4 regions of the Nocardia sp. NPDC057668 genome follow, and region 1 is predicted to be linked to each of the others. Evidence: riboswitches for the same ligand, from Rfam matches in the RefSeq annotation. Region 1 holds a riboswitch; each other region holds the start of a gene.
What was found. A riboswitch is a leader RNA that binds a small molecule or an ion and turns the genes downstream of it on or off. The one in region 1 is predicted to bind S-adenosylmethionine.

Region 2: it holds a riboswitch for S-adenosylmethionine, as region 1 does, so the genes downstream of both, ACFVBH_RS28500 (bifunctional o-acetylhomoserine/o-acetylserine sulfhydrylase) here and ACFVBH_RS18610 (ABC transporter substrate-binding protein) in region 1, are expected to answer to the same signal.
Region 3: it holds a riboswitch for S-adenosylmethionine, as region 1 does, so the genes downstream of both, ACFVBH_RS31160 (rhodanese-like domain-containing protein) here and ACFVBH_RS18610 (ABC transporter substrate-binding protein) in region 1, are expected to answer to the same signal.
Region 4: it holds a riboswitch for S-adenosylmethionine, as region 1 does, so the genes downstream of both, ACFVBH_RS07810 (AfsA-related hotdog domain-containing protein) here and ACFVBH_RS18610 (ABC transporter substrate-binding protein) in region 1, are expected to answer to the same signal.

The regions. Positions count from the first base shown of each region.
Region 1 is NZ_JBHVIC010000002.1:1,324,826-1,331,924, reverse strand. Features, by position in the region: gene ACFVBH_RS18625 (elongation factor G) at 1-754, shown strand, start outside; gene ACFVBH_RS18620 (GNAT family N-acetyltransferase) at 1,124-1,954, opposite strand; gene ACFVBH_RS18615 (HAD family hydrolase) at 2,067-2,711, shown strand; SAM riboswitch class IV at 2,960-3,075, shown strand; gene ACFVBH_RS18610 (ABC transporter substrate-binding protein) at 3,110-4,264, shown strand; gene ACFVBH_RS18605 (ABC transporter permease) at 4,269-6,104, shown strand; gene ACFVBH_RS18600 (ATP-binding cassette domain-containing protein) at 6,208-7,099, shown strand, end outside.
Region 2 is NZ_JBHVIC010000005.1:194,188-201,286, forward strand. Features, by position in the region: gene ACFVBH_RS28490 (MFS transporter) at 1-158, opposite strand, end outside; gene ACFVBH_RS28495 (TetR/AcrR family transcriptional regulator) at 294-989, shown strand; SAM riboswitch class IV at 1,002-1,112, shown strand; gene ACFVBH_RS28500 (bifunctional o-acetylhomoserine/o-acetylserine sulfhydrylase) at 1,208-2,542, shown strand; gene ACFVBH_RS28505 (homoserine O-acetyltransferase) at 2,584-3,693, shown strand; gene ACFVBH_RS28510 (hypothetical protein) at 3,765-3,926, opposite strand; gene ACFVBH_RS28515 (DUF3017 domain-containing protein) at 4,062-4,307, opposite strand; gene ACFVBH_RS28520 (tRNA (cytidine(34)-2'-O)-methyltransferase) at 4,471-4,947, shown strand; gene ACFVBH_RS28525 (Uma2 family endonuclease) at 5,104-5,715, shown strand; gene ACFVBH_RS28530 (DUF167 domain-containing protein) at 5,843-6,073, opposite strand; gene ACFVBH_RS28535 (Rid family hydrolase) at 6,145-6,540, opposite strand; gene ACFVBH_RS28540 (error-prone DNA polymerase) at 6,621-7,099, opposite strand, start outside.
Region 3 is NZ_JBHVIC010000006.1:96,245-103,343, reverse strand. Features, by position in the region: gene ACFVBH_RS31180 (DUF456 domain-containing protein) at 89-562, shown strand; gene ACFVBH_RS31175 (amidohydrolase family protein) at 641-1,513, opposite strand; gene ACFVBH_RS31170 (FAD-dependent oxidoreductase) at 1,618-3,039, opposite strand; gene ACFVBH_RS31165 (hypothetical protein) at 3,328-3,765, shown strand; SAM riboswitch class IV at 3,816-3,931, shown strand; gene ACFVBH_RS31160 (rhodanese-like domain-containing protein) at 3,947-4,369, shown strand; gene ACFVBH_RS31155 (O-succinylhomoserine sulfhydrylase) at 4,366-5,580, shown strand; gene ACFVBH_RS31150 (DJ-1/PfpI family protein) at 5,748-6,389, shown strand; gene ACFVBH_RS31145 (MarR family winged helix-turn-helix transcriptional regulator) at 6,419-6,883, shown strand; gene ACFVBH_RS31140 (HAD-IIA family hydrolase) at 6,905-7,099, opposite strand, start outside.
Region 4 is NZ_JBHVIC010000001.1:1,690,268-1,697,366, reverse strand. Features, by position in the region: gene ACFVBH_RS07825 (hypothetical protein) at 1-296, shown strand, start outside; gene ACFVBH_RS07820 (FMN-dependent NADH-azoreductase) at 427-1,053, shown strand; gene ACFVBH_RS07815 (MFS transporter) at 1,031-2,257, shown strand; SAM riboswitch class IV at 2,414-2,527, shown strand; gene ACFVBH_RS07810 (AfsA-related hotdog domain-containing protein) at 2,543-3,325, shown strand; gene ACFVBH_RS07805 (HAD-IB family hydrolase) at 3,322-4,062, shown strand; gene ACFVBH_RS07800 (hypothetical protein) at 4,056-4,895, shown strand; gene ACFVBH_RS07795 (PucR family transcriptional regulator) at 5,127-6,332, opposite strand; gene ACFVBH_RS07790 (hypothetical protein) at 6,529-7,099, shown strand, end outside.

The DNA of each region.
Region 1 (7,099 bases):
CGAGGATCCGTCGCTGGTCGTGCGCACCGATCCGGAGTCCGGTCAGACCCTGCTGTCCGGGCTGGGTGAACTGCATCTGGAGGTCGCGGTGGAGAAGATCCGCCGGGAGCGCGGGATCGCGGTGACGGTGGGCCGCCCGCAGGTGGCCTATCGGGAGTCCGTGGTGCGCGGGGTGGCGGGGCTGCGGTACCGCCACGCCAAGCAGTCCGGCGGTCCGGGGCAGTTCGCCGATATCGTGCTCGATGTCGAACCGCTCGATCCGGCAGCGGATTTCGAGTTCGAGTCCACCGTGACCGGTGGGCGCGTGCCGCCCGAGTACGTGCGGGCGGTCGAAGCCGGTTGCCGCGATGCCTTGGCGTCGGGTCCGCTTGGCGGGCACCCGGTGATCGGGCTGCGGGTCCGGCTCACCGACGGTGCGACCCATCCGGTCGATTCCTCTGAGCGGGCATTCCGCATCGCGGCTCGGCAGGCGGTGCGGGAGGCGTTGCAGGGGAGCGCGCTCCAGCTGCTGGAGCCGACGGTCGAGCTGACGGTCACCGCGCCCGAGGACGACATCGGCGCGGTGCTCGGCGATCTCGCGGCCCGCCGCGGCCGGGTCACCGAGTCGGCGGTGCACGGCGGCACGGCGGTCGTCACCGCGATCGCACCGCTCGCCGAGATATTCGGCTACGCAACGCGTTTGCGCAGCCGGACGCACGGCCGCGGGGCGTTCGCGACCCGGCCGCTGGGCTACGCGCCGGCCCCGGCGAGCTAGCGGGTCGCCGGCGGCCGCGGCTCGATTGGGTTCCCCCGGTGGTCCTTTTGCCGGGCTGGGGTGGCGGCTCGGTTGCCCTCGCCCTCGGCCTTGCCGTCGGGCCGAGGGCGGGTTCGACTTGCCAGGTGCCAGGTGCCAGGTGCCAGGTGCCAGGTGCCAGGTGCCAGGTGCCAGGTGCCAGGCGGCTGGGCGGCTGGGCTACGCGCCCGCCCCGGCGGGCTAGCGGGATGACGGGAAGTCGGTCGGCGTGCTCGCGGGGGCGGGTGGATCGGCGGACCGACGGGGCGGCGGATGGCCGGTTCACTCGACGTGAACCGGCCTTTCGCGTTGGCGGTCCGAGTGGGGTTGTGGCAGTGAGCAGTTCCGGTGCTAGGCCGATTTCACCAGGACCGCGCGGGTGTAGAGCAGATCGAAGCCGCGGTTCTGGGCGTTCTGCTGGGATTTGGAGCCGGGCTGGGTCGTGATGACGGCGATGTCGCAGCCCGCGGCGGCGGCCATGGTGAGGCGGTTGGTGAGCAGGGTGGATTGCACGCCCTTACGGCGGTGGGCGAGCAGCGTTGCCGCACCGGTCAATTGGGCTACGCCGTGCGACATGCGCAGGCTGGCCGCGCCCGCGAGCTGCCCGTTGTAGAGGGCGATGTAGCGCTGGACACCCGCCGCGCCGGTGAGGTCGCGCATGGCCCGGGCGATGATCTCGCGCGGGAACTCCTCGTGCGAGGCGACGCCCTGGGTGTCGGGCTGGGCGAAGCCGTCGGCGACGACGTCGAGCCAGGTATCGAATTCGTCGTCCCCGCTCGGGCGGATGGCGATCTCGGGCGGGGTGACGGCGGCGGTTACGCCGCGCAGGTCGATGCCGAGGACGTTCTCGAATCCCAGCAGCCGGTATCCGCGCGCGGTGAGGAACTCGCCGATGGCCGGGTCGGCGAGGTGGGCGAGCTCCACCTGTACCGGGGTGTCCCGCTCCGCGAATCGCTTTTCCAGCGCCTCGAACTCGTCCGCACTCGGAACGCCGTCGAAGCCCAGGCCCGCGACCTTGTTCAGCGGCGAGCCGGGTTCGGCGAAGGCCGCGACGCCGCCGGCCACCGGGACGAGGAAACCGCTGTCCGCGCCGAGCCTGTCCGCCGCGGCCGTCGCTCCGGCCGTGATCAGGTCCCGCTCCACCCCCTCGATGCGGGCGCCGAGCTCGACACTGCAGAACAGGGATCGCTGATCGTTGGGCATGGCTTCGAGCCTAGTTCGCGGCGGCAACCGAATTCGGCAGTTCGAGGCCACCGCACGCGGCTCCGGACCGTGCGGTCCGTATGGTCGGAGCGTGGCCCCCACTGCTTTCGCCGGCACCTCGTCCGGACCCGTCGTCGGGTTCGACCTGGATATGACGCTGATCGATTCCCGGCCCGGTATCGCCGCGGTCTGGGACGCGGTCGCCGCCGAGACGGGCGTGCACGTCGATTCCGCGCTGGCGGTCTCGCGGCTGGGCCCGCCGCTGGCGATCGAGGCCGCGGAGTGGTTCCCGAGCGAGCGGGTGCCGGGGGTGGTGGCCCGCTACCGCGAGCTGTACCCGGACCTGGCGATCACGGGCGCCGATCGCCTGCCGGGCGTGGTCGAGGCGCTGGCGGCGGTGCGGCGCGCCGGCGGCAGGACGCTCGTCATCACCGCCAAGAAGGAGTCCTTCGCGCGGCTGCACCTGGAACACCTCGGGCTCGGTGTCGACGAGGTGGTCGGCGACGTGTGGGCCGAGGCGAAGGGCACCGCGTTGCGGGCGCACGGGGTGTCGATCTATGTCGGTGATCATCTGGGGGACGTGCGCGGGGCGAAGGCCGCCGCCGCGTTCTCGGTGGCCGTCACGACCGGGCCCTATTCGGCCGAAGAACTCTCCGCCGAGGGCGCGGACGTGGTGCTGACCGATCTCACCGAGTTCCCGGACTGGTTCGAGGCGCATCTGACGGCGTCGCGCTGATCTCGCGCTGACCGCGTCGCCGGGTGCTCGGCTCGGCGCAGCGGCCGGTCCGGCCGGGCGAAATCCTCCGGCGAGTACCGCTGCCATCCGGATCCGACCTCGGCGGGATCCGAGCCCGCGATTCGATCGGATGCCGTGTCCCTACGTCCCGGAATCTCTGCCGCGCAGCGCTGTTCGCGTGCGCTTTTGGCTTCACGGTGATTCGAACGCTGTCGGCGCGCGGGGCGTCTCATTAGCGTTGCACGCACGGTCACGAGTATCAGCACAGATGAGCCCCGGCTCGCTGATCGGCAACCCTCGCGCAGCGGTGGGGTGCCCCGGGTGACGACCAGGTGGTGCCCGCCGGGCATCACAAGCGCGTTGTGGCCGGGCTGTTCCGGTGAGTTCAGAGGAATCAGATGAGTAAGCAGTGGTCCGGGTCGCGTCGACTCCGGGTAGTGGTGGGTATCGCGTCGGCGGCCCTGGTGGCCGGGCTGGTGTCCGCGTGCGGGGGGTCATCCGAGAGTGACAGCGGCACAGTGTACTTCGGTGTTTCCGGGCCGAAATCGGGTCCGTCGGCCGAGTACGGGCGGCTGTGGCAGCAGGGTTTCGATCTGGCGCTGGACGAGATCAACGCTGCGGGCGGGATCAACGGCAAGAAAGTCGAATTGAAGTGGGAGGATTCGCAATCCGACCCGAAGCAGACGGTGCCGATCGCCACGAAGTTCGTGGGTGACGAGTCGATCATCGCCGAGCTGGGCGACTTCTCGTCCCCGGCCTCGATCGCGGCGTCGCCGGTGTACAACCGCGGCAAGCTGGTGCAGTACGGGTTCACGAACTCCGCGGTGGACTTCACCAAGGCCGGCGACTACTCGTGGAGCCCCTCGATCACCCTGGACGTCTTCCAGGAGCGCAATGCGCAGTGGGTGTCCGCCAAGGCCAAGAAGGTCTCGGTCGTCTACCTTGAAACCGACTGGGGCAAGCAGGCTTTCAAGTTCTTCGAGCAGTCCGCCAAGGAGAAGGGCGTGGAGATCGTCTACTCCTCGCCGATCCTGCCGGACTCGCAGGACTTCCGGCCGGTGCTGATCAAGGGCCGCGATGCGAACCCGGAGGCGTTCGTGCACCTGGGCTACGGCCCGGACGGCGCGCTCATCGTCAAGCAGCTGCGCGACGTCGGGTACAGCGGCCAGTTCTTCGGCGGCCAGAACACCCCGCAGTTCATCTCGCTGGCGGGCGCCGCGGCCGAGGGTGACATCGTGAACGGCGTCTTCACCGCCGCGGACACCAACCCCAAGGTGGTGGACTTCGTGAAGAAGTTCCGCGCCAAGTTCAACGTCGATCCCGGCGACTTCAACGTGTACGCCTACGACGCGATCAACGTCCTGGTCAAGGCGGCCGAGCACGGCGGCGCGACCCGCGAGGGCGTCCTGAAGGGACTGCGCGAGGTCAAGGACTTCGACGGAATCGGCCTGGGCACTTTCGCTTTCGATCAGCAGACGCGCCGACCGAACGGGGTGAAGCCGATCGAGCTGATCCTGAAGAACGGCGCGTTCGTGCCGACCGGCAACAAGTAGCGACATGTTCGACACGCTCATAGCGGGTCTGGTCCACGGCAATGCGTATGCACTCATCGCCGTGGGCATCACCCTGATCTTCGGGGTCAGCAACGTCATCAATTTCGCGCACGGCGCCATCTTCGCCTTCGGGTCGGTGCTGGGCTGGTGGCTGATCGCCGAGCAGGGGCTGCCGCTCTGGCTCGCCCTGGCGATCGTGGTCGGCGGCACCGCGCTGCTCGGGGTGGCGATCGACGTGCTGGCGGTGCGGCCGCTGCGCCGCGCACCGGCCATCGCGGCGCTGCTGGCCACGGTGGCGGTCGGGTTGATCCTGGAGAACGTGGTGGCGCTGGTCTTCGGGCCGGATACCCGCCCGTTCCCCCAGGTGTTGCCCACCAACAACTTTCAGGTCGGCGGCATCCGGTTCGGCACCTCGGACGTGGTCATGTTCGCCATCACCGTCACGGTGATGGCCGGGCTCTGGAGCTTCCTGCGGTACAGCCGGTACGGGCTGGCCATTCGCGCCACCGCACAGGATCCCGACGCCGCCGCGCAGATGGGCATCGGGGTGGGGCGGATCCAGTCCCTGGCCTTCGCCATCGCCTCGGGGCTGGGCGGATTGGCGGGCATCTTCGTCGGGCTCTACAACTCCAACATCTCCCCGACCAGCGGCGGCGTCGTCGGCATGACCGGTTTCGTGGCCGCCACCATCGGCGGGCTCGGCTCGATTCCCGGCGCGGTGGTCGGCGGTTTCGTCCTCGGGCTGGTGGAGGCGTTCGGCATCTACACCTTCGGGGACGGGTACCGCGATCTGATCACCTTCGGGCTGCTGGTCGTGTTCCTGGTGCTGCGGCCGGGCGGTCTGCTCGCGCGCCCGCCCGCCATCGAATCGGAGCCGCTGACCGGCACCTTCCTGGGCTCGGGCCGGCAGTTGCGGGTGCGGTGGTGGCACGCGCTCATCGCGTTCGCCGTTGCGGGACTGGTGATTCCGGCCGTGTCCGACGACTACGGCATCTCGGTCGGCACCCAGATCCTGGCCTACGCGATCATCGCCGTGTCCATGACGCTGGTCGCGGGTTCGGCGGGGCAGCTCGCCATCGGGCAGGCCGGGCCGATCGCGATCGGCGCGTACACCTCGGCGGTCCTGACGGTCTCCCACGGCTGGTCGTTCCTGCCCGCGATCGTCGTCGCGGGGATTCTGGCCGCCGTGGTGTCCTCGGTGCTGGCCGCGCCGCTGTGGCGGCTCGGCGGGCACTACGTCGCCATCGCCACGCTCGGCATCGGCATCGTCACGGTCGCGCTGATCCGCAATTGGGAGCCGGTGACGCGGGGCAGCTACGGCATCTTCGGCATTCCGGCGCCGGAGATCTTCGGCGTCGAATTCACCACGCACACCGAGATTTTCCGGCTCGAACTGGTGGTGCTGGCCATCACGCTGGCGGTCATGCTCGCGGTGCAGCGGTCCCGGCTGGGCACCGCGATCCGGGCCATCGGCGCGGACGAGGTGGCGGCGCGGTCGGCCGGGGTGCCGGTGCGCGACTACAAGGCGCTGGCGTTCGCGATCGCCGCGTTCTTCTCCGGGATCGGCGGTGCGCTGCTGGCGCACCAGTACTCCTACATCGATCCGACCGTGTTCAACCTGCCGATGTCACTGCTGGTGGTGACCATCCTGGTGCTCGGCGGCACGGCGTCGCCGTACGGCGCGGTGCTGGGCGCGGTGGTGCTGATCGGGGTGCCCGAGGCGCTGCGGCTGGCTCCCGAACTGCGCATCGTGCTGTACGGCGTGGTGCTGCTGCTGGTCGTGCGGTTCCGGCCGCAGGGCATTCTGGTGAGGAGGGAACGTGCCGAAGTCACCGTCTGAGACCGCATCCGGCCCGCTCGGCGAACCTATGCCGGTCGAGCAGAGCGATTCTGCAGTGAGGCAGCGTGATTCGACAGTCGAGCAGCCCGATTCAGCAGTCGTGGTGAGCGACCCGGTGATCGGGCCGAGCGAACCGGCGGTCGGGCCGAGCGAACCGGCGGCTCGGCCCAGCGGGCCGGTGGCCGGGACGGGAGACTCCGCGGCCCAGGCGGTGCTGTCGGTCCGGGGTCTGCACCGGGCGTTCGGCGGCGTGCGTGCGGTGGACGGTCTGGACATCACCATCGCGCCGGGGGAGTTCGTGTCGATCATCGGGCCCAACGGCTCCGGTAAGTCGACCACGGTCAACCTCATCTCCGGGGTGCTGAAGCCCGACTCCGGGGAGATCCTGGTGCACGGCAAGCGCATTCGGCCCGGTAAGCCGGAGGCGGCCGCCGACGCGGGTATCGCGCGCACCTTCCAGAACGGGCGGGTGTTCGGCAACATGACGGTCCGCGAGAACGTGGACGTCGGGTTGCAGACCACCCTGCGCGCGTCCCGCCCGCTGCGGGCACTGGCGGGAATTCCGCTGCTGCGCTGGGTATCCCTGCTGGCGGAGCTCGAAGTGGCGCTCGTGCCGACCCCGGCCGCCCGGGCCGAACGCAAGGCGGCCGCCGCGCGCATCGACGCCCAGCTGGCGCGCTTCGGCGAGCGGCTCACCCCGCGCGCCGACAACTCCGCCTTCACCCTGTCCTACGCCAATCGGCGGCGGACCGAGATCGCGCGCGCCCTGGCCCTCGAGCCGCGCCTGCTGCTGCTCGACGAGCCCGCGGCGGGCATGAACCAGACCGAGACCGCCGAAATCGGCAGGCAGCTGGCGGAATTGAAGGCGCAGGGCCAGACGGTGCTGCTGGTCGAGCACAAGATGGATCTGGTGCACGAGTTGTCCGATCGCGTGCTGGTGCTGGACGAGGGCAGGGTCATCGCCGAGGGAACGCCGGACGAGGTGCTCGAGGACC
Region 2 (7,099 bases), on a different contig from region 1:
TCCTGCTGGGCGAAGGGCAGCGAAATGGTGACGATGGTGGCGTCGAGCACCACGATCAGCTGCGCGACGGCGATGACGCCGAGGGCCCACCATCGCGCGGAATTTTTTGTCTCACTTGATATTTCGTCAGGTTCGAGCGTTGCCGTCCCGCCGGTCATACCTACTCCTCGATTGCTCCGAACAGCCGAGCCCATCGTGGCATCATGCGACAATTGGCGTCAAGAGAAAAATGTCCGACTGCGACAGTTGGCGTACATGGACAGCATTGCTCGGGTCCGCGCTACCATCGGGACATGTTCGAGCCGTCATCGCCGACCGCCCGCACGGGACTGCGCGAGCGAAAGAAGCAGCAGACCCGCACCCGGGTCATCGACGTGGCGCTGCGCCTGTGCGACGAGCACGGCTTCGACGCCACCACGGTCGAACAGATCGCCGATGCCGCCGATGTCTCCCCGCGCACCGTGAACAGGTATTTCGACAGCAAGGAAGACATCGTCATCGCGCCGATCGAGGATTTCGGCGGCACGCTGGCGGACAATCTGCGCCGACAGCCCGTCACGGGCAATGAACTCCAGGCGCTACTGAACAGCTACCTGGAGATGATCGAGGGCATCATCGACCGCGACGAACCGCTGCCGTTCCGCTGGTTCCAGCAGATGCAGAACATCATTCGGCACTCCCCCGCCGTGCGCGCCCGCAGTCTCGACGCCGCGGACTACAAGATGCGCGAGACCTCGACCGTGCTCGGCGAACGGCTCGGCACCGGGCCGGATTCACTGCACGTGCGGCTCATCACCGGCACCTGGCACGCCATCATGCGGGCCGGGGTGGAGTGCGAGGCCGAGCTCGAGAGCTGCGACGGGGTGCTGGCCGACTCCGCGCGCGCCATGGCCGACGCGGTGGTCACCGCCTATCACGAGTTCGTCCGTATTTGCGCCGTTCCGAGTGTGGGTAACCCCATTGCCGACATCGCGGCCGAGCACCGTTAGAATCCCGAAACAGGTCAAGAGCATCAGCGCCAAGCCCCGGCTCGCTGATCGGCAACCCTCCAGCTGCGGTGGGGTGCTCCGGGTGAAGACCGGGCGCTCGAAGGCCGAGCGCAAGCGCACTGTAGGAGGCACCGAGATGTGTTGTTGTCGAAGCCAATTCGCCTTCCGATAACCCAAGCCTTCCGCCGTATACGGCGATTCTTCCTGGAGCAGTAATCATGAGTGACTCGACCGCGCCCGCTGCCAACCTCGATCCCGCGAACTGGTCCTTCGAGACCAAGCAGATCCACGCCGGGCAGGCCCCCGATCCGGCCACGGGCGCGCGCGCCCTGCCGATCTACCAGACGACCTCGTACGCCTTCCGCGACACCGATCACGCGGCGGCGCTGTTCGGCCTGGCCGAGCCGGGCAACATCTACACCCGCATCATGAACCCCACCCAGGACGCGGTGGAGCAGCGCGTGGCCGCCCTCGAGGGCGGCGTCGCGGCGCTGCTGGTGTCGTCGGGCCAGGCCGCGGAGACCTACGCGATCCTGAACATCGCCGAGGCCGGCGACCACATCGTGTCCAGCCCGCACCTGTACGGCGGCACCTACAACCTCTTCCACTACTCGCTGCCCAAGCTCGGCATCGAGGTCAGCTTCGTCGAGGATCCGGACGATCTGGCGCAGTGGGAAGCCGCGGTCCGGCCCAACACCAAGGCTTTCTACGGTGAGACGGTCGCCAACCCGAGCAGCTCGATCTTCGACATCGAGGGCATCGCGGGCATCGCGCACGCGGCCGGCGTTCCGCTGATCGTGGACAACACCGTCGCCACCCCGTACCTGATCCAGCCGCTGAAGCACGGCGCGGACATCGTCGTGCACTCGGCGACCAAGTACCTGGGCGGCCACGGTTCGGCCGTCGCGGGCGTCATCGTGGACGGCGGCACCTTCGACTGGACCGTGACCGACGCCGACGGCAAGCCCCGCTTCCCCGGCTTCACCACCGCGGACCCGAGCTACCACGGTGTGGTGTTCGCCGACCTGGGCGCTCCGGCGTACGCGCTCAAGGCGCGCGTGCAGTTGCTGCGCGATCTCGGCGCGGCGGTCTCGCCGTTCAACGCCTTCCTGATCAGCCAGGGCATCGAGACGCTCAGCCTGCGGGTCGAGCGGCACGTGGCCAACGCCCAGGCCGTCGCGGAGTTCCTGAGCGGGCACGACGCGGTGGAGTCCGTGTACTACGCGGGCCTGCCCGACTCCCCCTGGTTCGAGCGTGGCAAACAGCTGGCACCGAAGGGCGTGAGCGCCATCGTGTCGTTCGAGCTGGCCGGTGGTGTCGATGCGGGCAAGAAGTTCGTGGACGCGCTGGTCCTGCACAGCCATGTCGCTAACATCGGGGATGTGCGCTCGCTCGTGATTCATCCGGCTTCGACCACCCACTCCCAGCTGACTCCCGAAGAGCAGCTCGCGTCCGGCGTCACCCCTGGTCTGGTGCGTTTGGCCGTGGGTATCGAAGGTATCGACGACATCCTGGCGGATTTGCGCGCGGGACTGATTGCGGCAGCGAGCTGATAGTGAGCATTGAATCGAGCACCTCTCGTCCAGCGGCGGACATCTTGCTGCCGCCGCCCGACGGGACGCTCTGCACCATTGCGATCGGGGAGGTCCGGCTCGAGAACGGCGCCGTCATCCCCGACGCGAGCCTGGCGGTGCAGCGGTGGGGCGAACTCTCGGCGAACGCGGATAACGTCATCCTCGTCGAGCACGCCCTCACCGGCGATTCACATGTGGTCGGCCCCGCCGACGTGCAGCACGCCCAGCCCGGCTGGTGGGACGGCATCGTCGGCGAGGGCGCGGCGGTCGACACCCGCGAATGGTGTGTCATCGCCACGAACGTGCTCGGCGGCTGCAAGGGCAGCACCGGACCGGCGTCGCTCGCCGCGGACGGAAAGCCCTGGGGCGCACGCTTTCCCGAGATCAGCATTCGCGATCAGGTAACCGCGGAGGCGCAGTTGCTCGATCTGCTCGGCATCTACCGGCTGGCCTCGGTCGTCGGCGGGTCGATGGGCGGCATGCGGGTGCTGGAGTGGATGGTCGGCTATCCCGAGCGGGTCGGGTCGGCCCTGGTGCTGGCGGTGGGCGCGCGTGCCACCGCAGATCAGATCGGAACCCAGACCACCCAGATCGCGGCCATCCGGTCCGATCCGGACTGGCAGGGCGGGGCCTATCACGGCACCGGCACCGCGCCGATGACCGGTATGGGCATCGCGCGGCGGATCGCGCATCTGACCTACCGGACCGAGGGCGAGCTCGACCACCGCTTCGAGAACCGCGCCCAGGGCGACGAGAACCCTTGGGACGGTGGGCGTTACGCGGTGCAGAGCTACCTGGAGTACCAGGCCGACAAGCTCATCTCGCGGTTCGACCCGGCCACCTACGTGTTGCTCACCGAGGCCATGAACCGGCACGACGTCGGCCGCGGGCGCGGCGGCATCGAGGCGGCGCTGGGCTCCACCACGGTGCCGTGTGTGGTCGGCGGCGTGGACTCGGATCGGCTGTATCCGCTGCGCACGCAGCAGGAACTGGCTGATCTACTACCCGGGTGCAAGGGGTTGGAGATCGTGCGTTCCCGTGACGGGCACGACGGATTCCTCACCGAGACCGAAGCGGTGGGCAAACTCATGGTGCAGACCATGGAGCTGGCCCGGGCCGCACGCCGTTAGTTGCGGTAGCAAAGCTCTAAACAAATGATCCCCCGGGAGCGCCTGCTGCCGGGGGATTGCTGTATCGAGTCTCAGACCTCGGTGAGGCGGCGGCCGAGTTCGCGGCGCAGTACTTCTTGATCGGGCAAACGGTGCAGGACACGGAGTACGGCGGGGCGAAGTTCGCGCTGTTCCTCGAGAGAGAGCAGGCCGACCAGGTCCCGCAGTTCCATGTCGTCGAAGGTCGCTGTCATGCCTAACAGGGTACGTGGACGATGCGAGTTCGTCCCGTAATTGGTACCGGGGTTACGGAGCCGTCACCCTAACGAAACCGACAGTGCGTCAGGATAATTCGTACGAAACAGGCATGACTCGAGTTACCCGCGAGTCTAGGTGACACCGAGGCTGTTGATGGTCGCGGCGAGCACGATGATGGCGCTGCCCAGCACCGCCAGCCACGTCACGTCGAAGGGTTTGCTGCGGACCGCGAGCAGCCCGACGCGCTCGGTCGGAAGCAGTAGCCGGAAGGCTGCGGCGAGCAACGTCGCGCCCCCGAAGAAGAAGGTGCCGCGCCGCCACCGGTCCCAGGCCAGAAAGACCACGGCCACCACCAGCACCAGGGCGATCACCACCATGGGCAGGTTGTCACGCAGGGCCTGGCCGAGACGACTGCCCCGGCTCTCCGGGGCGGCATGTGCTGCACTCACGCCCGGAAGCTTAACCGCCCCCGCCGGACCCGGCTCCCCCGCCGCCACGCGCACGCACCGGCCGCGAACAGTACGGTTCTCTTGTTCTGCGATGCTGGTGGGCGTGTTCCATCTTGTGTTCTTCTCGCCGCGCATCCCGCCCAACACCGGCAACGCCATCCGGCTCGCCGCCGGGACGGGGTGCCGATTGCACCTGATCGAACCCCTGGGCTTCGACCTATCCGAGCCCAAGCTACGCCGGGCGGGACTGGACTACCACGACCTCGCTTCGGTGACGGTGCACCGAAACCTCACCGCCGCATGGGATTCCATCCAGCCGGCCCGGGTGTTCGCCTTCACCGCCGCCGCCACGACCCGCAACACCGACATCACCTACGCCGACGGCGACGCCCTCCTGTTCGGCCCCGAACCCACCGGCCTCCCCCCGGAGGTCCTGTCCGACCCCCGCGTCACCGACCAGCTCCGGATCCCGATGCTCCCCGGCCGCCGCTCGATGAACCTCTCGAACGCCGCCGCCGTCGCCGTCTACGAGGCCTGGCGCCAACAGGGCTTCCCGGGCGCGGTGTAGTGCCCTTCGGCGAGGTGAGCGGTCTCCCGGCGGGGCGGACACGCGATAATCAGGACGAAACCGTCCCCAGCGCGTAAACCCCGGGAGGCCGCGGAGATGCCTGATTACCCTGATGACGTGGCCATCCCGCACCCGCAACCGGAACTGCCGGAATTCATGACCTGGGAAGAACTCGAGCGGCTCCCGGAGGAGATCGCCGAGCAGATCGAGCTGTGGGACGGGCGTGTGGTGTGGCTACGACGCGGCCCCGCCGAGCATCAGACTTTCACCAACCTGCTGTGGAGTGGCCTGCGGACGTGCGCGCGCGATGCGATGACGCATCAGCCGGAGCAGTGCTGGAAGGCAACGACCGAGACGAATGTCTTCCTGGGACACACCGGGAAGTCCAACTTCCTGACCCCGGATTTCCTCGTCCATCGCTGCCTGGACCAGCCATACCAGGATGTGCGCGCGTCGGACGCGCTCTTGGTCGGAGAGGTCTTGTCCCCCTCCAACACTCGATCGGATATCGAGGCGAAGAAGGGTCGCTACGCGAGCGCGGGGATCCCCTGGTACTGGGAAGTCCATCTGGCCGCGGAAGCCAGCGCGATAGCAACGGTCCGGGCCTTCGGCCTGCAGACCACACCGGCTGTACTGCCGGACGGGGTGCACCCGCTGCACCCGGCCAACTACATCGCCGCCGGAGAATGGATTCCCACCGACACCAACGGCATCGACTTCGATTTCCCCTTCCCGATCCACATTCCCTGGTCCGAACTGCAGTACTAGATCCTTCTGACCGGCGCAGAGCCGCGGGCCACCGTCCCGGAACCGATCGGGTGGTCGATCCGCATCACCGGGACCGGGTCGCCGAGTACGCCCGACTGTTCGGCTCGGTTCAGGGCTGTTCACACGCTCAGCGGTCGACCTCGAACCTTTTGAAGCGGGAGGTGGCCCCGGCGGTCAGGCGGACGGCGGTCTTGGGGACTCCGTAGTGGGCGGCCAGGAGTTCCAGGGCAGCCTTGTTGGCCTTGCCTTCCACGGCGGGGGCCCGGACGTAGAGCTGGAGCGTCCCGTCGGGGAGGGACTCCACCAGGGGGCCTTTCCTGCTGTTGGGTTTGATGACGGCCCGGACCACGATGGGCATCGCGCGCTCCTTCCGAACCCGTGGGGACGGGTCGATTGTCGCGAACCGGGCCGGGCCGTCGCACCGCCGGGTCAGGATCGGACGGCGGTGGCGTCCACCTCGAACTTCATTTCCGGCAGGGCCAGGGCGGCCACGCCCGCCAGGGTCTGGGCGGGCGGGCGGTCGCCCCAGATCTCGGCGATCTTCCTGCCGAGCACGGCGAGCTTGTCCAGGTCGTGGTCGACGATGAAGGTGCGCAGCTGCGCCACGTCGGCGTAGTCGAGACCGACCGCGCGCAAGGCCTTTCCGAGGTTCGCGAAGGCGTTGTCCACCTGGGTGGCGAACTCCGGGTTGACGGTGTGCCCGTGCGCGTCGGAGTCGTACTGGCCCGCGATGAAGACCAATTCCCCACTCACGCGGGCGATATGGCTGTACCCGAAGCCGGTCGGATCGTGCAGATCGGCGGGGTTGATGAGGTCGATGCTCACGGTGTTCTCCTGTGTTCGAGTACTGCTCGGCAACACCGGATAGACGACACAGCCATCCCCGCGGTGACATTCGTTCGCTGTCAGCGGAAGTCGCGCGAGCGCGCCTCGATCCGCAGATCCATCCGCTGCACGTGATCGGCCACCACCGTGACCGCGCCCTCGGCGTTCTGCACCCGCCCCCGGATGAGCAGCGCCGGCGCGGTCTGCACGAGCCTGCGGTAGCGCGCCCACAGCCCGACCGAGCAGACCACGTTCACCATGCCGGTCTCGTCCTCCAGATTCAGGAAGGTGACCCCGGCCGCGGTGGCGGGCCGCTGCCGGTGCGTGACCGCCCCGCCGACCAGCACCCGGGTGCCGTCGCGCACGCCCAGCAGCTGATCGGCGGGCACCACGCCGAGCGCGTCGAGCCGTTCGCGCAGGAACTCGGTGGGATAGCTGCCGGGCGAGACCCCGGTGGCCCACACATCGGCCGCCGCCAACTCCAGCGCGCTCATCCCGGGCAGCGCGGGCGCGTCCACCGCCGCGCCCATGCCGGGCAGCCGATCGGGCCGCTCCCCCG
Region 3 (7,099 bases), on a different contig from region 1:
TACTTCGCCGACTTTGCCCGGACAGGGACGCCCGTGCTGGGCGACAATGCGGGTAACCACGAGCCTGGAGGACCGTAAGTTGAGCGCAATGGGTGAGGTGCTGGTCGGCCTCGCGATTCTGATCGGCCTGCTGGGGGTCATCGTGCCGATCCTGCCCGGGGTGATTCTCATCCTGGCCGCGATCCTGGTCTGGGCGGTCATGACCGGCGGGGCCACCGCCTGGACCGTATTCGCGGTCTGCACAACGTTTCTCGTCATCAGCGGCATCATCAAGTACACCTGGCCGGGTGCGAAGCTGCGCGAGGCCGGGGTGCCGAGCCGTTCGCTGATCCTGGGCGCGGTGCTCGGCATCATCGGCTTCTTCGTGGTGCCGGTGATCGGGCTGTTCCTGGGATTCGTTGTCGGCGTCTACGTTTCGGAGCTGCAGCGGCTGCGCGTGCAACAGCCGGCCTGGCAGTCGACGGTGCACGCGCTCAAGGGCGTCGGGCTCTCGATGCTGGTGGAGCTGTTCGGCGCGCTGCTCGCGGCGGGCATCTGGGTGGTCGCCGCCGTCGCGGTCTGACCGAGCCGGTCGGAAGCCGTCGGACCGATGCGGCCGAAGCTGTCCGGTCGAATCCGCCGGTGCGAGCGCCGAATTCGGTCAGCGCTCGATCCGGCGGAACGGAATCGTGTCCTGCGCCGGCGGTTTCGGCAGCTGGGAGCGATGCAGCCGCAGCGTCGGCGCGTCGGGTCCGTGCAGCGGCCGGGTCGGGGCCGGATCCTCGAGCGGCCGCGTCTTGACCGGCAGCCGGTAGAAGGCGCGCGCGTTGTCCTCGAGCACCCGGTGCAGATCGCCGCCGACGGTCTCGGCGATGAGGTCGATATCGGTGTTGCGGAACGGCCGCCCGGCCCGCGCTCCGGGCAGATCGGAGCCGAACATCAGCGCCTCGGGGCTGACCGCGTGGATCTTGCGCAGCGCCGAGGGCACGTCCATCGACACCCGCCCGAAGCCGGACGCTTTCACCTTGGCGCCACGATCGACCAGGTTCAGCAGATACGGCAGGCATTCGTCGGACATGCCCATGTGGTCGATCGACAGCCTGGGCAGTTTGGTGATGACCGGTTCCAGCGAGCCGAGCATGGAGCCGTCGATGTACAGCTCCACGTGCCAGCCGACCAGATCGAAGGCGCGCAGCGCGAGCATGGTGAGCCCGACGATGTCCCCGCCCGCGCGCTTGAGGTTGAACCGCAGCGCCCGCACCCCCGCGCGGTCCAGATCCACGATCTCCGCGTCGGTGGCGTCCACGTCGAGGTTGGTCACCCCGACCCAGCCCTCGCCCAGTTCGGCGAGGGCGGCCCGGAGATAGCTCTGATCGGTGCCCTGGAAGGACCCGCTGACCACCGCACCACCGTCGATGTCGTAGCGCGACATGCGCCGCCGATAGTCGGTGATGGTGTAGGGGTCGGGTAGGTAGCCTTCGTTCTCGATCAGCGGGAACCGCGGATCGATGATGTGGACATGGGCATCGAACACTTGATCAGCATGCCTCGAGAAGGTGACAAGTGCGTAAGACCTTGTCCACCTGGCGGATTCGGCCAGGTCAGGCGGTCAGGAAACTGCGTCCGGGAAGCGGTGGATCAGGAAACCTTGTCCGGCTCGCTGGCGCGCAGCATGTCCTCGCGCTCGACGACCTTCACGCGCTCGCGGCCCTCGGGCTCGCCCAGGGCGCGCTCGTGCGCGTCGAGGCGGTACCAGCCGGCCCAGGTGGTGAAGGGGATGCCCTTGCCCTCGAGGAACTCGGTGACCGCGTCCAGTTCCGGCTTGGGGGCCGGGACGAAGTTCGCGACATCGTCGAGCAGGCAGGCGATGGTCTCGTTGGCGTCGCCCTTGGTGTGGCCGATGAGGCCGACCGGGCCGCGCTTGATCCAGCCGGTGACGTAGGTCTGCGGCACGTAGCGCTCGGCGCCGTCGGCGTCCTCGTTGCCGAGCACGCGACCGGCCTCGTTGGGCACGGTGCCCGCCTGCTCGTCGAAGGGCAGCGAGGGGATGTTCTGCGACAGGTACCCGACGGCGCGGTAGATCGCGGTGACGTCGAAGTCCTTGAACTCGCCGGTGCCCTTGACGTTGCCGGTGCCGTCCAGGGCGGTGCGCTCGGTGCGCAGGCCCACGACCTTGCCGTCGGCGTCGCCCAGGATCTCGGCCGGGTTCTCGAAGAAGTGCAGGAAGAGCTTGTGCGGGCGGTTGCCGACGTCGCGGATGGCCCACTGCTCGAGGGTGTTGCAGATCATGTCGACCTGCTTGGAGTGGCGGCGCGCGGCTTCGGAACCCTCGTCGTAGTCGATGTCCTCGGGATCGACGATGACCTCGATGGTCGGGGAGTGATCCAGCTCGCGCAGCTCGAGCGGGGTGAACTTGGCCTGCGCGGGACCGCGACGCCCGAAGACGTGCACCTCCACGGCCTTGTTCTCCTTGAGACCGTCGTAGACGTTCGGCGGGATCTCGGTCGGCAGCAGTTCGTCGCCGGTCTTGGCGAGCACGCGCGCGACGTCGAGGGCGACGTTGCCGACGCCCAGGACCGCGACCTTCTCCGCGTGCAGCGGCCATTCGCGGGGCACGTCCGGGTGGCCGTCGTACCAGGAGACGAAGTCGGCCGCGCCGAAGCTGCCGTCCAGGTCGATGCCCGGGATCTCGAGCGCGCGGTCGGCGTTGGCGCCGGTGGAGAAGATGACCGCGTCGTAGAACGAGCGCAGGTCTTCCAGGGTGATGTCGACGCCGTAGTCGATGTTGCCGAGCAGGCGGACCTGCGGCTTGTCCAGGACCTTGTGCAGGGCGGTGATGATGCCCTTGATGCGCGGATGATCGGGCGCGACGCCGTAGCGGATCAGACCGAACGGCGCGGGCATGCGCTCGTACAGGTCGATGCTCACCCCGTCGAAACCGGCGGGGGTATCGGACTTCATCAGCGCGTCGGCGGCGTAGATTCCGGCCGGGCCCGCGCCCACGATCGCAATGCGAAGCGGGCGGGTCGCTGCATCGGTTCCCGCAAGCTGTTCGGTCATTCTTCGCGCACCCTTTGGTCGAAAACTATCTTGCCGTCAAGTCTCAGCCGTCGTTCTTAGCTTAGGCTAAGTTGACGCCCTGGCTTCGAGTGAACCACCCTACGGCCCCCGAAGCTGCAGCGTTGCTGCTCTGTACTGCCATTCCCGGCCTCGCGGGGGAATTGCGCCGATTCTATCGGTGGCGGCCGCCACTCCCCGCGCCGGTGCGGTGAACTGTGGGAATGCTCTCCCCGCGCGCGGGCCGGTGTCGCCGCCGGGACACCCGTCTCGACCAGGCATGATCAAGTCATGAGCGAGGACGAGGACCAGCCCGAACGCATCGATCAGCGCGAGTCCAGAACCATGCTGCCGTTCCTGATCGCCATCGGCATCACGGTTCTGGTGGTGATCGGCATCGTGGCGTCGGCGCTGCTGTCGCCGGCTGAGAAGAATGTCACAGACAAGGACCGGCTGGGCATCGCCGCCCGAAATTTCATCGAATCCCGCAGCGGCACCGACGTCCTCGATCCGTCGACCGCGTGCCCCGGCTTCGACGAACAGCGCTCCCCGATGCGTCCGGCGGAGGGCGAAAAGGCCGGAAAATCCACGATTGTGCGGGTGACCGACACCAATATCGAGGGTGAGCGCGCCACGGCCCAGGTGACCTGGCGCTCGGACGACCGCGATTCCACCTCGACCTGGACTTTCACCAAGAACGACGGCGCCTGGCTGGTGTGCAATTCCTGACCTGGATCATGGTTTGACAGTGAGGCCACATGTCGGTCAATCTCAACCCAGGTCATGAGTACCAGCGCCAAGCCCCGGCTGGCTGGTCGGCAACCCTCCTCCGCGGTGGGGTGCTCCGGGTGACGACCTGGCCGCGCATCGGGCAACGGTGCGGCAAGTGCGGATTCACAGGAGGTTCGAAGTGAGCTACGCGGGTGACATCACGCCGACGCAGGCGTGGGAACTGTTGCGCGACAACCCGGATGCGGTGCTGGTGGATGTGCGCACCGAAGCCGAATGGCGTTTCGTGGGCGTGCCCGACACCAGCGGCATCGGCCGCCCGACGGCGTTGATCGAATGGGTCGACACCAGCGGCGCGCGCAATGCCCGGTTCGTCGATCAGCTCCGCGAGGTGCTGGCCGATCGGGCCGCGGACTCGGACGCGCCGGTGATCTTCATCTGTCGTTCCGGGCAGCGCTCCATCGGGGCGGCCACCGCGGCGACCGCGCTCGGGCTGGCTCCTTCGTTCAATGTGCTCGAGGGTTTCGAGGGCGCGCTCGACGCGCAGGGACACCGCGGCGTCGAGGGCTGGCGCGCGGACGGACTTCCGTGGAGGCAGTCATGATCACCGGTGGCGCGTTCGACAAGCCGCTGCCCGAGGGCGTCGGCCCGGCCACGCTCAGTGTGCGCGGCGGTCTGCGGCGCTCGGGTTTCGAGGAGACCTCCGAGGCGCTGTACCTGTCCTCGGGCTTCGTCTACGAGAGCGCCGAGGCCGCCGAGGCGTCCTTCACCGGCGATATCGAGCACTTCGTGTACTCGCGCTACGGCAATCCCACGGTCGCCATGTTCGAGGACAGGCTGGCCCTGATCGACGGCGCCGAAGCGGCTTTCGCGACCGCCAGCGGCATGTCCGCGGTCTTCACCGCCCTGGCCGCGCTGCTGGGCAACGGTGACCGCCTGGTCGCCGCGCGCAGCCTGTTCGGCTCCTGCTTCGTGGTGGCCAACGAGATCCTGCCGCGCTGGGGCGTGGAGACCATCTTCGTCGACGGCGAGGATCTGGACCAGTGGACCGAGGCGCTCTCGGTGCCGACCCAGGCCGTGTTCTTCGAGACCCCGTCCAACCCGATGCAGTCCCTGGTGGACGTGCGCGCGGTGGTGGATCTGGCGCACGCCGCGGGCGCGAAGGTGGTGCTGGACAACGTGTTCGCGACCCCGCTGCTGCAGCGCGGGTTCGAGCTCGGCGCGGACGTGCTGGTCTACTCCGGCACCAAGCACATCGACGGTCAGGGCCGGGTGCTCGGCGGCGCGATCCTGGGCTCGCACGAGTACATCGACGGCCCGGTGAAAAACCTTATGCGCCATACGGGTCCGGCGCTGAGCCCGTTCAACGCCTGGACGCTGCTCAAGGGTCTGGAGACCATGCCGCTGCGGGTGCGCCAGTCCAACGACTCGGCGCTGCGCATCGCGGAGTTCCTGGAACAGCATCCGGCGGTGGCCTGGGTGAAGTACCCGTTCCTGAAGTCGCATCCGCAGTACGACCTGGCGCAGGCGCAGATGTCCGGCGGCGGAACGGTGGTGACCTTCGAGCTGAAGGCGGCGCCGGAGGCGGCCAAGAAGCGTGCGTTCGAGGTGCTGAACGGGCTGCGGATCATCGACATCTCGAACAACCTCGGCGATGCCAAGACGCTGATCACGCATCCGGCGACCACCACGCACCGGGCCATGGGCCCGGAGGGACGCGCGGCCATCGGTATCACCGATGGCGTGGTGCGCATCTCGATCGGCCTCGAGGACGTCGAGGATCTGATCGCGGATCTGGATCGCGCGCTGGGCTGATCCGCCGGCGAAAGCCTCGAGCCGATCCGCTCGAACAGTCGGGCCGAAGGGGCCGGATCCGTCAGGGTTCCGGCCCCTTCGCCGTTCCAGTGGGATGTTTCCGCAGGTTGCGGCGATTCACGCCTCGAGTATTGACAGCATCCTGTCAAACATGACAGGATACTGTCATGGCAAAGACAGTGCACCTGGCCGTTTACGACACCTTCGCCGATTGGGAGGTCGGGCACGCCACCGCGCATATCAACCGCACGCTGTGGCACCGCGAGCCCGGCGCCTGGCAGGTCCGCACCGTCGGGCTCACCGCCGATCCGGTGGTCTCGATGGGCGGGCTGCGCGTCACGCCCGACCTGACGCTGGCCGACCTGACCCCGGCGATGAGCGAGATGCTGATCCTGCCCGGTTCGGAGACCTGGGAGCGCGGCGATCTGGCCGCCTTCGGTCGCACGGCGCGCGAGTTCCTGGCGGCGGGGGTTCCGGTCGCGGCCATCTGCGGCGCGACCTGGGGCATGGCGGTCGAGGGGCTGCTCGACGAGCGCAAGCACACCAGCAACGCGGCGGAATACCTTGCCATGACCGAGTATTCGGGCGGCAAGGGCTTCGTCTACGAGCCCGCGGTCATCGACGCCGATCTCATCACCGCCAGCGGTATCACCCCGGTCGACTTCGCGCACGCCATCTTCGCGCGGCTCGACATCTTCGAACCGCACGTGCTCGACGCCTGGCATCGGCTCTACGGCCACAATGATCCGGCCGGCTTCTTCGCGCTGGCCGACTACGAACAGAGCCGCGCGGCGGCCGCCACCACCTAGGGGAGACCCTCCGCACGACGGGAACAGCAATGACGAGCCCCGAACAGGAACTGTTCAGTACGGCGGCCATCACCTCGTTCAAGCTCAACGGCCAATTCCTCGCCATCGCAGAGGAATTGGCCGGGCCGGCCGGGCTCACCGCCGCCTGGTGGCAGGTGCTGGGCGCGGTGCTGCGCGAGCCGCTGCCGGTGGCCGGCATCGCGCGGGCGATGGGTATCACGCGCCAGAGCGTGCAGCGCATAGCGGATCTGCTGGTGGACAAGGGTTTCGCCGAGTATCGGCCGAATCCGTTGCACCGGCGCGCCAAACTCGTGGCCGCCACCGATGCCGGTCGGGAGGCGGTGCGCCGGATTCACCCGCAGCACGCGGACATCTCGGCGCGACTGGGCGCGCGGCTGGGTCGCGAGCGCTTCGCCGAGATCGTCGACGCGCTCACCACGCTCTCCGCGGCGTTGGACGCTCTCGAAGCCGAGCAGCCCCGGCCGCCGAGCTAGGCGCCGCCCGGCGGCCGACCCTCAGGCGTCGAAGGGCGCCTTGGTCTTACCGATCAGATCGGCGACCGAGTGCAGGATCGCGGTGGGCCGGTAGGGGTACTGCTCCACCGTGGAGTGGGTGGAGATGCCCGTGGTCACCAGGATCGTGCGCAGTCCGGCTTCCAGCCCGGAGATGATGTCGGTGTCCATCCGGTCGCCGATCATGAGCGTGGACTG
Region 4 (7,099 bases), on a different contig from region 1:
CCGATATGCAGGCGTGGTCCCCGGCGCTGTGGATCGGCAAGACGTTCTACACCGGCCCCGACGGCGGGTACCTGCTCAACCGCGTCACCGGCGCGGGCCTCGAGGTCTACCAGGCCGACGTGTACCGGGGTCCCTCGGTGGTGGACGGCGGACCCACCTGGGTCCTGAACTACCGCCCCTCGCCGACCCCGCAACTGTGGGACGAGATCCGCGAAGTCACCCCGGGCGTCTGGTTCGGCTACTCCTACTGGCGTGACGGCCGCGACGCCCAACTGCTGAGCTTCATCCTGACCTGACCTCACCTGACCGACGCACGCCTGCCGCACCCGACCCGCAGACCGGCTTGCGATCACCGCGCACGTAACCCTCGTGGCGGGTGAGTATCCCTTGATAGACGTGGACTCCGTTGTCCACGAAAGGGATTCGATGACCAACCTGCTGCACATCAACGCCTCCGCGCGCGGCGATCTCAGCCAGTCCCGGGCGCTGGCCCGGACTTTCATCGACGGTCTGCTCGCCAGGGACCCGGAGCTGACCGTCGACACCCTCGACCTGTTCGAAGCGAACCTGCCCGAATTCGGCACGCACGCGGCCGAAGCCAAACTCGCCCTGTTCACCGGAAAGGAGCAGACGCCCGAGCAGGTGGCGGCGTGGGAGCGGGCGCGCGCGGTCTTCGACCGCTTCGCGGCCGCGGACCTGTACGTGGTGAACATTCCGATCTGGAACGCGAGCGTGCCCTACGTCTTCAAGCAGTGGGTCGACATCGTCACCCAGCCGGGGTGGGCCTTCGCCTTCGATTCGCAGAGCGGCTACTCGGGCCTGCTCACCGACAAGCGCGCGGTGACCGTCTACACCAGCGGCGTGCACCGGCCCGGCGTGCCGGTGGAGTTCGGCTCCGACTTCGCCACCCCGTTCGTGGCGGACTGGCTGAACTTCGTCGGTATCAAGGACACCGCCGAGATCCGTTTCGCCCCTACGGTTCTGACCGAGGACGCGGCGGCGGGCTTCGCCTCGGCACAGGAGCGCGCGCGTGAGCTCGCCGCCGGATACTGAACCCGCCCGCTGGGCGCCCGCCGCCCGGACCGTCGGGGCCGTCTGCGCGGTGGGCATTCTCGTGGTCGGGCAGCTGTATGTGGTCCTGCCCGTGCTGAATCGGCTCGCGCAGGATTGGGACACCTCCAGATCCGCGGTGACCTGGACGACCACGGCGTTCGGATTGGCCTACGGCGCGGGCTTTCTCGTGACCGGACCGCTCTCGGACCGGTTCGGGCGGCGACCGGTGATCGTGGGCGGCCTGCTGGCCACCGTGGGCGGTTCGCTGATCGTGGCGCTGGCCCCGGGCCTGGCAACCGGCCTGGCGGCGCGGGTGGTGCAGGGGCTGACGGCGTCGTTCTTCGCACCCGCGGCCTTCGCCTATCTCTCCGAACGCATCGCTCCCGAACGCAGAATCTTCGCGCTCACCTGCCTGACGAGCTCCTTCCTCGCCGCCGGTGTGGTGGCGCAGGTGCTCGCGCAGCTGGTGGGCAACGCGTGGGGCTGGCATGCGATATTCGTCACGGGGGCACTGGCTTTCGCGATCTCGGCGGGCGTGCTGCGGTTCGTGCTCGAACCGGGGCCGGAGCGGTCGATCGCACCGGACACGCCCGCGCCGGGTCCGGCCGGGACGCTGCGCGCGGTGTTCGCGCCGTTCGGCGGCCTGCTGCGCCGGCCTCGGCTGGTGCTGCTGTATCTCAGCTGCCTGGCCGTGCTCGGTTCGTTCGTCGGCATCTACACCGGTATCCAGCTGACCCCGCCCGACGGGGTCGGTTCGAGCAACGGCGCGCTGCTGGCGTTGCGCGCCAGTGCGATTCCCGCGATGGTCGCGGTGCCGATCCTGGCGGGCAGACTCGGCGTCATCGCGCCGGCGACCCGGGTGATCGGTGCGCTCGGCATCGCCGGGATCGCGGCGGCGATCACCGCGGTACCGCTGGGCGGTGTCTGGGTGGCGGCCTGGCTGCTGGTGTTCGTGGCGGCCATCGCGGTGGCGGCGCCCGCCGCCGTGCAGGCCATCGCGGCGCAGGCGGGTGCGGCCCGGGGAGCGGCCACCGCGCTCTACACCTTCGCGTTGTTCCTGGGTGCGAGCGCGGGTCCGCAGGTCGCCAATCTTGTTGCGCATAGGGGGTATTCGTCGGTTGCCCTGGCCATCGCCGTCCTGTCGCTGACGGGCGCGGCGCTCGCCGCCGCCTCGACCGGGGTGCGGTCGGCCGTTCCGGTCTGAGGTGCTCCGAGTGCATGTCACCGCAGGCTCGGCGTCGCGCCGGAACCGGTTTTCGGCGGGGGCCAGTGGCGTCCCCCGTTCCGCCGGAGCTGGTTTCGACCACGCTGGTTTGAATCATTGTTGGTAATACGCAGTGCCACATAAGTTTTCGATCACGGTCATGAGTTCCAGCGACAAGCCCCGGCTTGCTGGGCGGCAACCCTCCAGTGGCGGCGGGGTGCTCCGGGTGACGACCGGATGGCGGCGAACGCGTCGCCATAAGCGTCTTCGCTCTCGGAGGAAACAATGTCTGTAGCCCAACTCTCTTCGGCGACCCCGGAAACCGCTACCCTGCGCGAAGTGGTGCTGGTGGCGGATCGATTCCGTGGTCTCGCGGTGGACAATCGGGCGTTCACGGTCTCCGGTCTGGTGGCCGTGCTGCGGAGCGGGGGATTGCGGGAAGCGGCCGAGCCGCTCATCGTTCGGATCGGGCAGGGGATCACCCGGCACGACCTGGACTACATCGAGCACGTGGCGGCCATTCACGCGCCCGCCGGGTTGCGAGTCCTCGACGCGGTCGCCGAGCCGGCGCCGCGGCATCAGGTGCACAAGTACCAGAACTCGAATGTGTTGCTGGCCAACCTGGTTCAGGATTCAGCGACCGAGTTCAGTGCCGATCTGCGCATCCACGGCGACAACGAGCTGCTGCTGGATCATCAGACCGGTGAGCACGTGCAGGGCATCGTCATCGTGGAGGCGGTGCGCCAGCTGTTCCTCGGGGCGTTCGAACTCGAGTACGGCCGGCGCTGGCCGGAGCAGCATTTCTACATCGTCTGGAATAGCATCGAGCTGAACTTCACCTCGTTCCTGTTCCCGCTGCCGGGCACCCTGCACGCGGTTCTCACCCCGATCTCGATCGAGGATCCGGCCAAGCTGGAGTTCTCGATCGAGGTGCGGGTGCGCCAGGCCGGGAACGACGTCGCCGACGCCCGCATCGCGTACGCGGCGCTGCCCAACGATCGCATCAGCCGGATCGAGCGGCACAAGGCCGCCAAGGCCATCGCCGCGCACCTGAACGAGGTCGCGTGAGCGCCGGTGCGCCGGTGCGCGCGGCGGCGTTCTTCGACGTCGATGAAACCCTCATCACCGTCAAGAGCATGTTCACGTTCCTGCGCTTCTGGCTCGCCGAGCACGGGGATGACGGCGCGCGCTACGCGCGCGTCGCCGGTGAGATCAAGGAGCGCGCGGCGGCGGGTGTGCCGCGCGAGGAGGTGAACCGGCACTACTACCGCGCCTATCGCGGGGTTCCGGGTGCGGAACTGGCCGAGGCCGGTCAGCGCTGGTTCGCCGAGTTCGAGTCCGGCGGTGCGGCGTACTACACCGATGCGGTGGAAGCGCTTCGTGCACATCGGGAATCGGGTGTGACGACCGTGCTGCTGTCGGGTTCGTTCGCCGCGGCCATCGCCCCGGTCGCCGCGGCGCTGGGTGCGGACCGGCTCATCGCCACCGTCCCGGTGGTGGACGATCACGGCCTGCTGACCGGTGAGGTTCTGCGTCCCATGATCGGCGCGGCCAAGGCGGACGCGGTCTCGGAGTTCCTGCGCGAGCACGGAATCGAGTTCGAGAACACCTTCGGGTACGGCGATCACGCCAGTGATCTGCCGTTCCTGTCGGCCGTGGCGCACGCCGGCTTCCGGGGTGAGGACCCGGTCCTGCTGGAGCGGGCGGGAACGCACGGCTGGGTCCATCTGAGCGATCGGGTCAGCGCCGCGGTCGGCGCGCCCGGCCGGCTGCTGTCGGAGAAAGAAGCGGTGTCCGTATGGTGAGCAAGACCTATGAGCTGACCCCGACCACCCAGGGTCCGCTGTATCCGCCGAGCGAAGTGCTGGACGCCGCAGGCGATTTCATCGTGGTCGGCTTCCTGAACGACGCTGGCCCGGATGGTTCGGTGACCCGGCGGTGGGGGCGGGCGATCGTGGCCGCCGACACCCCGGTGCCCGAGTTCGGCGCGTCCGCGCCGTACACGATCGTGCGCGAACTCGACGCGGAGCTGTCGCGGGCGGATGCGGAGAGCGTGCTCTACACCCTGCCGCTGCCCTTGCCCGCCAACAACTATCCCATCGTGTTCGCTCCCGATCAGCGACCCGACGCCGAATCGGTCCGCCGTCCGAGCTATGCGTTCCACGAGACGCCGATCCCGGATCTGCGGCCCGAGGACGGACGCAAACTCACTTCTCCGATCACCCTGGAGCAGTGGCTGCGCGCCCGCGGCACACTCGAGGTGAGCGTGGGCGAGGATGGTCATCACGGTGAGTTCCGCTTCGAGTTCACCGACTTGATCCCCGATTCGCTCTACACCGTGATGTCTTTGCGCGCAAAGGATCTGGATCCGGACGCCCCGACCCGCCCGGGCCCGCTCGGGGTGCCGAACGTGTTCGTCACCGATGCCGCCGGCGCGGGCGCGTATCACGCGAAACTCCCGAATCCGTTCCCGGATCCGGCGGCGCCGGGTGCGAACCGCGTCATCAGCGTCGTGGTGCTCTGGCAGAGCTACCAGCAGAACTACGGCGGGGCCATCGGCCACTTCGGCCTGGGCGGGGACATCCACGCCCAGCTGAAGCTGCCCACCCCGACCTTCGAGGAGTTCCGCACCGCTTGACAACCCATCGAGGCGCCGGCCGCGTGGTCCCCGTGACCGCGCGGCCGGCGCCGTGCCGTGCCGTTGGTGGCGGACCCCGGCGGCAGCCGCCCGCATCGGTGAAGCCGGGTGTGCGGCAGCCGGGGCGGGCCGCCCAGGTGCGAGGTGGTGTGCCCGGCGTGCAACCGATCGCGCACCCGCCCGGTCGCCGCGATCGGCTCACCCCCGTATCCCCCTCGGCGCCCGGTGCTTTCAGCGCTCCGCGGCGGTGCCGGCCAGCAGGCGATGCGCCTCGAGCGCCAGGTGAATCTCCGTCGCCGCGTGCGGTGCGGTCAGTCGGCGGCCGGTCAGTTCGGCGACGCGATTGAGCCGGAAGCGCACGGTGTTGCGGTGGCAGAACAGGGCGGCGGCGATGGCCGAGACCTCGCCGTCGTGGGTGAACCAGGCCCGGACGGTGTCCAGCAGCACGTCTCGATCGTGGTCGGGCAGGGCCAGCAGCGGGCCGAGCACCGTGCCGGTGAGCGTCACGGCGGTCTCGGGGGAGCCGACCAGCAGCACCTGGATCAACGCGTCGCTGTAGCGCAGCACCTCGCGGGATCCCGGTTGCGTTGCCGCGCAAGCGAGTTCGGCCTGCCGCAGACCCGTGACGGCCTCGGCGAGCCCGCCGAACGGGGAGCCGATCCCGACCCGGCCCACGGCGCGCTCGCTGAGCATGCCCTGGAGTCGCGCCTGGGTGAATCGTGCTGTGAGCGTGACGATTCCGATGTGATGGTCCGCGCGCACCCGCCAGGCGGAGGCCACCCCCAGCATGGACAGCGCCTTGTCGATGCCGGGCAGCGCTTCCTCGGTGGCGTTCCCGGTCGCGGCCATCACCACCACGAATTCGCCCTGCACCGGCAGACCGAGGGTGCGCGCGCACTCCCACAGCCGCGGTCCGTCGGCCTGGCCGCCCAGCACCGCGTCCAGCGCCGCGTCCTGGGCGCGGGCGTCGCGGCGTAGCTGTTCGGTCACCATCTCCTGGTACCCGGCGGTGAGCGCCTGGGAGTAGTCGTCGACGAGCTTCCAGATGTCGGTGGCCCGGGTGAGCAGTTCGCGATTGGATTCGGGGTCGGCCCCCGCCATGGTCACCAGTTCGTCCCAGATCACGCCGGATCCGATCCGGAAGGCGCGCAGAATCGCGGGCAGCGGGACGCCGTGCTCGGCTCGGCGCTGGCCGGTGCCGTGCGGCGCGGCGGTGCCCGAACCCGGGTTGCCCGCGAGATAGCCGAAGACCGCCTGGAGGTTCTCGCGCGTGGTACGGCGCAGCTCTTCGGGGGAGACCTCCGCACCGGGTCCGTAGACCGGGACGGTGCGTTCGATCTCGGTGGCCACCCGGTCGACGAAGGCGTCGAGGCGCTCGAGCAAGGCGACGCTGGCCCGGGCGAGGAAGCCCTCGGGCGGGGGTGTCGGGGTGCTCATGGGCGATGATCGTACCGTCCGCCATGATTTCCCCGCGCACCGTGACCTGCGCGGACCCGTCCCGCCGTGCGCGCGGCGGTGGTTGCCGCGCGAGCGCGCCACGCCCGTGTCCATATCGTCCCGGCCGCACCGGTTTCCGCTGGGCCGCACGCGAAACACCCTCGTGGACGAGGGCTTCCGGCCTACCATCTGTGCCATGTCAGCCCCGCGAACCGGTTCGACAATGATCGAGGGGCGGGTCGCGCGCACCTCTCGGAGCCTGGAGATCACCTTTCACAGCGGCCCCGGCGACCCGCTCGCCGTCGCGGTCCGCGGCAGCAGTGGGCGCACCGCCCGGGCGGCGGCGCTGTTCGGCTTCCACACCGCCGGCACCGGCACCCACCGCATCACCTACTCCGACGGCTCCACGCTGCTCGTTCGCTCCCGCACCACCGCGCCCACCCGGTTGACCCGCAGCGACGGCACCGCCATCGCGACGATCCAGCGCGGCGACACCTCCACCGCCGTCGCCGCCACCGCCGGCCCGCTGTTCCATTTCGTCCCCGCCCCCAGCGACGCCGAGACACCCGCCCTGTTCCGCCTGCACGTCCTGGACCGCATGGGCGAGAAGTTCGCCCGCCTGCACGTCGTCCGCGCTTCCGAAGGCGACACCCCCCTGCTCGGCACCCGCCTGCTGCTGTGCACCCCGCCCGACGCGACCGAACGCGACATCCTCCTGGCCGTCTGCGTGGACATCACCCTCGGCCTGCGCCCCTACATAACCGCCA